DNA from 2 places in the Streptomyces sp. NPDC093149 genome. Region 1 is predicted to be linked to the other one. Evidence: riboswitches for the same ligand, from Rfam matches in the RefSeq annotation. Region 1 holds a riboswitch; the other holds the start of a gene.
The links. Region 1 has a riboswitch for cyclic di-AMP ahead of ACIQCZ_RS19650 (transglycosylase family protein). Riboswitches for the same ligand answer to the same signal wherever they lie in the genome.
Positions count from the first base shown of each region.

Region 2: linked by a shared signal. The riboswitch ahead of ACIQCZ_RS33440 (peptidoglycan DD-metalloendopeptidase family protein) and the one ahead of ACIQCZ_RS19650 (transglycosylase family protein) in region 1 are both predicted to bind cyclic di-AMP.

Region 1 is NZ_JBIVON010000006.1:94,382-98,267, forward strand. Features, by position in the region: gene eno (phosphopyruvate hydratase) at 1-732, opposite strand, end outside; gene ACIQCZ_RS19650 (transglycosylase family protein) at 1,165-1,926, opposite strand; cyclic di-AMP (ydaO/yuaA leader) riboswitch at 1,930-2,100, opposite strand; gene ACIQCZ_RS19655 (transglycosylase family protein) at 2,401-3,378, opposite strand; gene ACIQCZ_RS19660 (cytochrome P450) at 3,484-3,886, opposite strand, start outside.
Region 2 is NZ_JBIVON010000015.1:5,836-9,721, forward strand. Features, by position in the region: gene ACIQCZ_RS33435 (alpha-galactosidase) at 1-1,687, shown strand, start outside; cyclic di-AMP (ydaO/yuaA leader) riboswitch at 1,978-2,138, shown strand; gene ACIQCZ_RS33440 (peptidoglycan DD-metalloendopeptidase family protein) at 2,142-3,083, shown strand; gene ACIQCZ_RS33445 (SGNH/GDSL hydrolase family protein) at 3,543-3,886, shown strand, end outside.

The DNA.
Region 1 (3,886 bases):
GGCGACGTCGAGCGCGAGCGCGATGTCCTTGCCCGGGACGTAGCCGGCTTCCTTGATGGCCTCGACGATGAGGTCCAGGGCGGCGCGGTTCGACTCCAGGTTCGGCGCGAAGCCGCCCTCGTCGCCGAGACCGGTCGAAAGACCCTTGGTCTTCAGGACCTTCTTCAGCGTGTGGTAGACCTCGGCGCCCCAGCGCAGGGCCTCGGAGAAGGACTCCGCGCCGATCGGGGCGATCATGAACTCCTGGATGTCCACGTTGGAGTCGGCGTGCGACCCACCGTTGAGGATGTTCATCATCGGAACGGGCAGCAGGTGCGCGTTCGGGCCGCCGAGGTAGCGGAACAGCGGCAGGTCCGAGGCCTCGGAGGCGGCGTGGGCGACGGCCAGCGAGACGCCGAGGATGGCGTTCGCGCCGAGCGAGCCCTTGTTCTCCGTGGCGTCCAGGTCGAACATCGCCTGGTCGATCAGCCGCTGCTCGGTCGCGTCGTAACCCACGAGCTCCGGGCCGATCTGCTCGATCACGGCGAGGACGGCCTTCTCCACGCCCTTGCCCTGGTAGCGGTTGGGGTCACCGTCGCGAAGCTCGATGGCCTCGAACGCACCGGTGGAGGCGCCGGACGGCACGGCAGCACGGCCCGTGCTGCCGTCGTCGAGGCCAACCTCGACCTCGACCGTGGGGTTCCCCCGGGAGTCGAGGATTTCCCGGGCTACGACGACGTCGATGGACGGCACGAGGCATCTCCTTCTGGGATATGACACTGGTTGTGCAGGGTCACTTTGGCCTTGCGACAAGAGCCTAACCGGCCCGGCCCGCTCAGTCGGACGACCGCCCGTCCCCTGGGACGAAAAAGGACCCAAGAGCGAGTATTGCGGGGCAAACAGCCAGAATTTTACTGGCCAGTAACTACAGAAGTTGAACGATCACGCACCGCAGGGGCCACCCCCGGGACCCGCCCCACGCGGACCGGCCCCGCCCATACGGACGCGAGACGGGCCCGCCCGCACGGACGCGATACGGGGACGACGCGCCCCGCCGGGACGGAGCCGCCGAACACGCACAGGTGGCGCGCCCCGCAGAAGCAGGGGGCCACACGGAAACCCCGGCCCGGCGCGTACGGGGGAATGCGCGCCGGGCCGGGGTGCTCAGGGAGGAGAGGTCCCGGACTACTTCGTCAGGTGCAGCTGCTGACCCGGGTAGATCAGGTCGGCGTCCTTGACGATGTCCTTGTTCAGCTCGAACAGGCGCTGCCAGCCACCCTTGACCTTGTGGTCGGCGGCGATCTGGCTCAGGGAGTCGCCGGCGACGACCTTGTACTCGCCGTCACCCTTCTTGACCTTCTCGCCGGTCGGGGTGGTGACGGTCTTCTTCGACTCGGCCTGCGGGGCGGCGGAACGGTCCGAGCGGTTGGTGGCGGGGGCCTCGGTGCGCTCGGCCTTCTTCGGCTGGGCCGGCTGCGACTGCTGCTTGGGCGCGGCCGGGGCGCTCTGCTGCTGCGTGGCACCGGAGCCGGTCTTCGAGGAGGAGCCGGTGTCGACGCCCGGGTCCACACCGTCGTTGCGCAGGTTGCCGGCGGCGGCGCAGCCCCAGGCACCCGGGCCCTGCATGGCGAGGAGCTTCTCGGCGGTGGCGATCTGCTGAGCCTTGGTGGCCAGGTCGGCACGGGGGGCGTACTGCGTACCGCCGGCTGCGGCCCAGCTGGACTGCGAGAACTGCAGACCGCCGTAGTAGCCGTTGCCGGTGTTGATGGACCAGTTGCCACCGGACTCGCACTGCGCGACGGCGTCCCAGGTCGCGACGGAGGCTGCGGAGGCACCGGTCGCACCCATCAGCGGGACGGCGACGGCGGTACCGGCGACACCGGCGAGCGTGGCGACACGGATGGCCTTGGACGGGCGGCGGTGCTTGCCCTTGCTGGAAAACAGCATGGAACTTCTCCTCACCGACGCCTACGAGGTGAGCTGTCGGGTTCGGGCCAAGTGAGTTGCCCGGTCGCACGTCCTAGCACGCGACTTCACCCCAAGCCGTCCCTGATCCGCCTTTCGGCGATCGGGCCGGCGCCTACCTGGGTCCCCCGCTCCTGCCTACGGCGCTTTACGCGTCTGTTCCCTTCGACCGACGGCAGGATTCGGCGTGACGATCGACGGGGCCCGCGGTGCGAGCGGTTCCGACCGTAAACACAGGCAACCCCCACATTCAACGACGGACACATCGGACAATCAGCCCTTACTTGCATCTGAGGAACCATCGTTTCCGCAGGTCGGAGGCGATACGGAAGGGCTCCCCAGGCGCGACACGCCAGTTGACGCAAAGAGACCCATGTCTCACTTACACATAAGCGGACATAGGCCCCTGAACTACCCCAGTTTTTGAGGCTCTATTAGCCGATTTTCAGACTGCCCTCAGTCGGCCTTCACATCGAGACGGAGGCTCTGGCCAGGGAGGATGAGGTCCGGATCGGAGCCGACCGTCCCCTTGTTGGCCTCATAGAGGGCGGGCCAGCCGCCGGGAACCTTCTGTGCGTCAGCAATCGCCCAGAGGTTGTCACCGGAACGGACGGCGTACGTGCCGTCGACAGCCGACGCGCCCGCGTCGCGGGCGTCACCGCCGCCACGGGAGGCATGGCGACCCGACTCGCGGTCGACGCCACCGTTCGCGTCCGGGCCCTCCTCGGGCGCCGGGGCGCCGCGGTGCTTGCCGCTCACACCATTGGACGAGTCGGATGTACGGGGCGAATCGGATGCATCGTCGGACGGGCCCGAGGACGGGGCGGCCGACTCGGTGGCCGAAGGCTTCGCGGAGTGGCCCTTCTTGCCCGCCGACTTGCCCGCCGACTTGCCTGCCGACTTGCCTGCCGACTTGCCCTGGACACCCGAGGCGCCGCCGGCCTTGTCCGACGGCGCGGCGGCATGGGAGGGGGTGGCCGACTTGCCGTCAGCCGGCTCCGCGCCGTTCGTCGGCTCACCGGGGGGCGCGATCCCCGGATCGACACCCGGCAGTGCCCCGTCCGCCGCGAGACCGGAGATGACCGCACAGCTGGGCCACGCCTGCGGACCCTTGTCGGCCAGGACCTTCTGGGCCACGGCTATCTGCTGCGCGCGGCTGGCGAGGTCGGCACGCGGGGCGTACGACTCGCCGCCGTACGCCTTCCAGGTCTCCGGCGAGAACTGCAGGCCGCCGTAGGAGCCATTGCCGAGGTCGGCGCTCCACGTGCCGCCGCTCTCGCACTCGGCCACCCGGTCCCAGGTCGTGGCATCGGCCGCGTGCGCGCCGGCCGCGCCGAGCAGCGGGATGGCGATGGCCGAGCCGGTCACGCCCGCGGCGACGACGATGGCGGGTGCCTGACGAGGGCGACGGTGTCTGCCGTTCGCGGAGCCCATGAGGTTGCCTTCCGTGTGACTGACGAGTGACTGGTGAGTCGAACGGTGAACCTAGCGGGACTCGAACGCGTGTCACAAGTCGATGCAGCACAGATCACGTGAAAGTCACAGAGTTGACAGAGCGTCACCTTCTGTCGTGGGGACCCCGGGCTCGAACTCCACCGGCAACGTGCGCAGTCCGCGCATGATGAGTCCGCCACGCCACCGCAAATCGGCAGGTTCCACCGCAAGCCGCAGGTCCGGAAGGCGCCTCAGGAGCGTGGCGAGCGCGGTCTGTCCCTCCAGCCGGGCGAGTGGTGCCCCCAGGCAGTAGTGGATGCCGTGCCCGTATCCGAGGTGCTGATTGTCACGCCGTGCAAGGTCGAGCGTGTCGGGGTTCTCGAAGCGTTCCGGGTCGCGGTCGGCGGCGGCGAGCACGACGAGCACGGGGTCACCGGCCGCGATGTCCTGCCCGCCGAGTGTCAGCGGCTCGGTGGCGAACCGCCAGGTCGCCAGCTCCACCGGGCCG
Region 2 (3,886 bases), on a different contig from region 1:
CCACGCCGGCCCCGACGGCCCGCCGCTGGAACTGCTGCGCGCCGATGCCGCCGCCTGGGCGCTGCCCGCCCGCGACGGCTGGCGGCTGAGCCGACTGCACGGCCGCTGGGCGGCGGAGTCCCGGCTCGCACGGGCGGAGCTGACGTACGGCGAAAGCGTCATCTCCAGCAGGCGTGGCCATACGGGCCACCAGTACCTGCCGTGGGTCGCACTCGATGCCGACGGGGCGGCGACCGAGGAGAGCGGGGAGGTGTACGGATGCGCGCTCGGCTGGTCCGGGTCGTGGCGGATCTCCGTGCAGCGGCTCCCCGACGGGCTCGTGCAGATCACCGGCGGTGCGGGCTACGACGACTCCGGGCTGCTGCTGCTCGGACCGGGGGAGTCCTACGTCACACCCGTCTTCGCCGGGCTGTGGAGCGCGGAGGGGTTCGGCGGGGCGAGCCGGGCCTGGCACGCCTGGCAGTTGGCCCATGTGATCCCGGACGCCGAGAGTCTGCGGCCGGTGCTCTACAACTCCTGGGAGGCGACCGGCTTCGACATCTCGCAGGAGCAGCAGCGCGCCCTCGCCGAGCGGGCCGCCGCGATGGGGGTCGAGCTGTTCGTCGTGGACGACGCGTGGTTCGGCCGGCGCACCAGTGACCGGGCGGGGCTCGGGGACTGGACGCCGAATCCGGACCGCTTCCCCGGCGGGCTGAAGCCGCTCGCCGACGAAGTGCACCGTCTCGGTATGCAGTTCGGCATCTGGGTCGAGCCGGAAATGGTCAATGCCGACAGCGATCTCTATCGTGCACACCCGGACTGGGTGCAGCACTTCCCCGGCCGGACCCGTACCGAGTTCCGTAATCAGCTGGTGCTCAATCTGGCCCGCACCGATGTGCGGGAACATCTCTACGGGCAATTGGACACGCTGCTCTCCAGTGCGCCCGTCGACTATGTGAAATGGGACTTCAACCGCTCCTTCACGGATGCGGGCTGGCCCGGCGAGGAGTATCCGCAGAAGCTCTGGATCGAGCATGTGCACGCCCTCTACGAGCTGATCGACCGACTCCGGGCCGCGCACCCCTCGGTCGCCTTCGAGTCCTGCTCGGGCGGCGGCGGCCGGATCGATCTGGGGATTCTGTCCCGTACGGACCAGGTATGGACCTCCGACAACACCGACCCGCTCGACCGCCTCGCCATCCAGGAGGGCTTCGGCCAGATCCATCCGGCCCGGGTGATGGCCGCCTGGGTCACCGACAGTCCGAACGTCCAGCTCAACGACCGGGTCAGCTCGTTGCGCTTCCGCTTCGTGAGCGCGATGGCCGGTGTGCTCGGGATCGGCGGGGACCTCACCGAATGGAGTGAGGGGGAACTCGCCGAGGCGCGGGACTGGGTGGGTCTCTACAAGGAGATCCGGTCGGTGGTGCAGCACGGCTCCCTGTACCGGCTGCGCGCCCCGCGGGGCGGACTCGGTGCGGTCCAGTACGTCCACGGGGAGGAGAGCGTGGTCCTGATGTGGCTGGAGGCGCAGAGGTACGGGGAGCGCCCCCCGGCCCTCAGGCTGCGCGGGCTCGACCCCGCGGCGACGTACACCTGCCTGGACACCGGGGCGGTGCACCACGGCTCGGTGCTGCTGCACCAGGGGCTGCACACCGGGCTTCGTGGGGATCTCGACGCGGGGGTCCTGAGGCTGCGGCGCGAGCGATGAACATGCCATGTCCGTAATGCGCAGATTTCGTACGAACTCGCACTGTTTGTCGGGTAGATGGCCGTCCTCTCGTGAGCGGGATCATATCCGTGACGGTGTGTGCCGACGGGGTGGTCGGGTATTCCGTGCGCGGCGCGGAAATTCAAGATCCTTGATCCACGGAGTGTGACCGGAATTCCGCGCCGAATTCACGGCGCGGATTCCGGTGCGGAACCGGTGGCTTGTTCTCGCCGTCCCGACTCGCTTACGGTCGCCGTCAATCCGGTCGGACCGCCTAATCCTGCCGCCGCCCGGAATTCGCACCCACTCATCGTGTGGCAGGAGCGGGGGAACCAGGTAGGCCGCCGATCGGAGAAATCCGGCCGGCTCGGGGTGAAGTCGCGCTCGGCGCGGCCGGGCATCTCCAGCCCGAACCCGACAGCTCACCTCGCAGGCGCCGGAGAGGAAACACCCCATGCCCATATCGGGTAAGCATCGTCGTACGAAGTCCAGCGTCATCGCCCGTGGTGTCGTCGCCGCAGGCGCCGGTGGCGCCGTCATCGCGCTGCCGCTGCTCGGCGCCACCGGTGCCCACGCCGCGGAACAGGCCGCCCCGGCCGCCGCCGCGCAGTCCGCCTCCGTTGCCGCGCACGCCGCCCCGGCCCGGCCGGTCGCGCAGCAGCAGCCCGCCACCACGACCTACTCCGTCGTCTCCGGCGACTACCTGTCGAAGATCGCCGCCGAGCACAAGATCGAGGGCGGCTGGCAGAAGCTGTACCAGGACAACCGTGAGGTCGTCGGTGACGACCCCGGCCTGATCTTCCCGGGCATGAAGCTGACGCTCGGCGGCAAGGCGTCGGCCGACGACGCGGCCACCGGCGCCGGTGCGGGATCGGCCCTCCCCTCGAAGGCCCCCTCGGTTCCCTCGTCGGTCGTGGAGAAGTCCGCCCCGGCCAAGTCCGCCCCGGCCAAGGAGTCCAAGACCTCCGCCCCGGCCGCCCAGCGCAGCAGCTCCGGCTACGTCCACCCGGTCCCCGGCAACCACACCACCGGTTACCGCGCCTCCGGCTCCAACTGGTCCAGCGGCAGCCACACCGGGATCGACTTCCCCGTCTTCACCGGTACCAGCGTGAAGGCCATCACCTCCGGCACGGTCGTCACCGCCGGCTGGGGTGGCGCGTACGGCAACCAGGTCGTCATCAAGCACGCCGACGGCCACTACTCGCAGTACGGTCACCTGTCCTCGATCTCCGTGTCGGCGGGCCAGTCCGTGAGCACCGGTCAGCAGGTCGGCCTCTCCGGCGCCACCGGCAACGCCACCGGACCGCACCTGCACTTCGAGGTCCGCACGGGCCCGGCGTACGGTTCGGACATCGACCCGATCGCCTTCCTGGCTTCGCACGGCATCTACGTCTGAGCCGAGCAGCCGGGCAGTTGAACAACCGGCGTCCTTCGTCCGGATCGGGCCGGATCGGCGTGCCGGGCACGCGAGACCGGCGTGATCCGGGCGAAAGGACCTGGGGGTGACCCGAGCCACACAGAAGGGGTGGTGCGCGGCGGCGCACCACCCCTTCTGCTCAGACCGACCGGCACATGGGAGGCGGCGTCGCGCGGCTGGGCACGCGCATTTGCGGCGTTGTCGTCGGTCGACAACTCCCCCATAGCCCGAAAGGCATGGGAGGGGCCCCCTCCGCGTTGCCTCCCTCCTCCGCCTTGCAGCCGCACGCACCCAGCCGCGCTTCTTCTTCCACCCCCCCATGTGTCGGTCGGTCTTATTCCCTCTTTACCGAAACCTGACCGGGTGGTCTATCTCACCACCCGTCAACCCCTTATTACGGTCGCGTAGGTCACATTCGGCGGTGCAGGATAAGCGTTTGTGGCAGACGATTCGAGAAATAATCAACGTGGCGTCATCAACCGACATGGTGTCATCGGGTCGTACGCGGCGATTGGCGACAGCTTCACCGAGGGGGTCGGCGACCCCGGCCCGGACGGAACCTTTGTCGGCTGGGCGGACCGGTTCGCGGTGCTTCTCGCGGACCAGCTCCCGGACCCCGGTACGGCGACGGACACCGAAGGCTCCGCGCACGGGAATTTCAGGTACGCCAATCTCGCCGTACGCGGACGACTCCTGGACCAGATCGTCGAGGAGCAGGTGCCGCGCGCCAAGGAGCTCGCACCCGACCTGGTCAGCTTCTGCGCGGGCGGCAACGACATCAT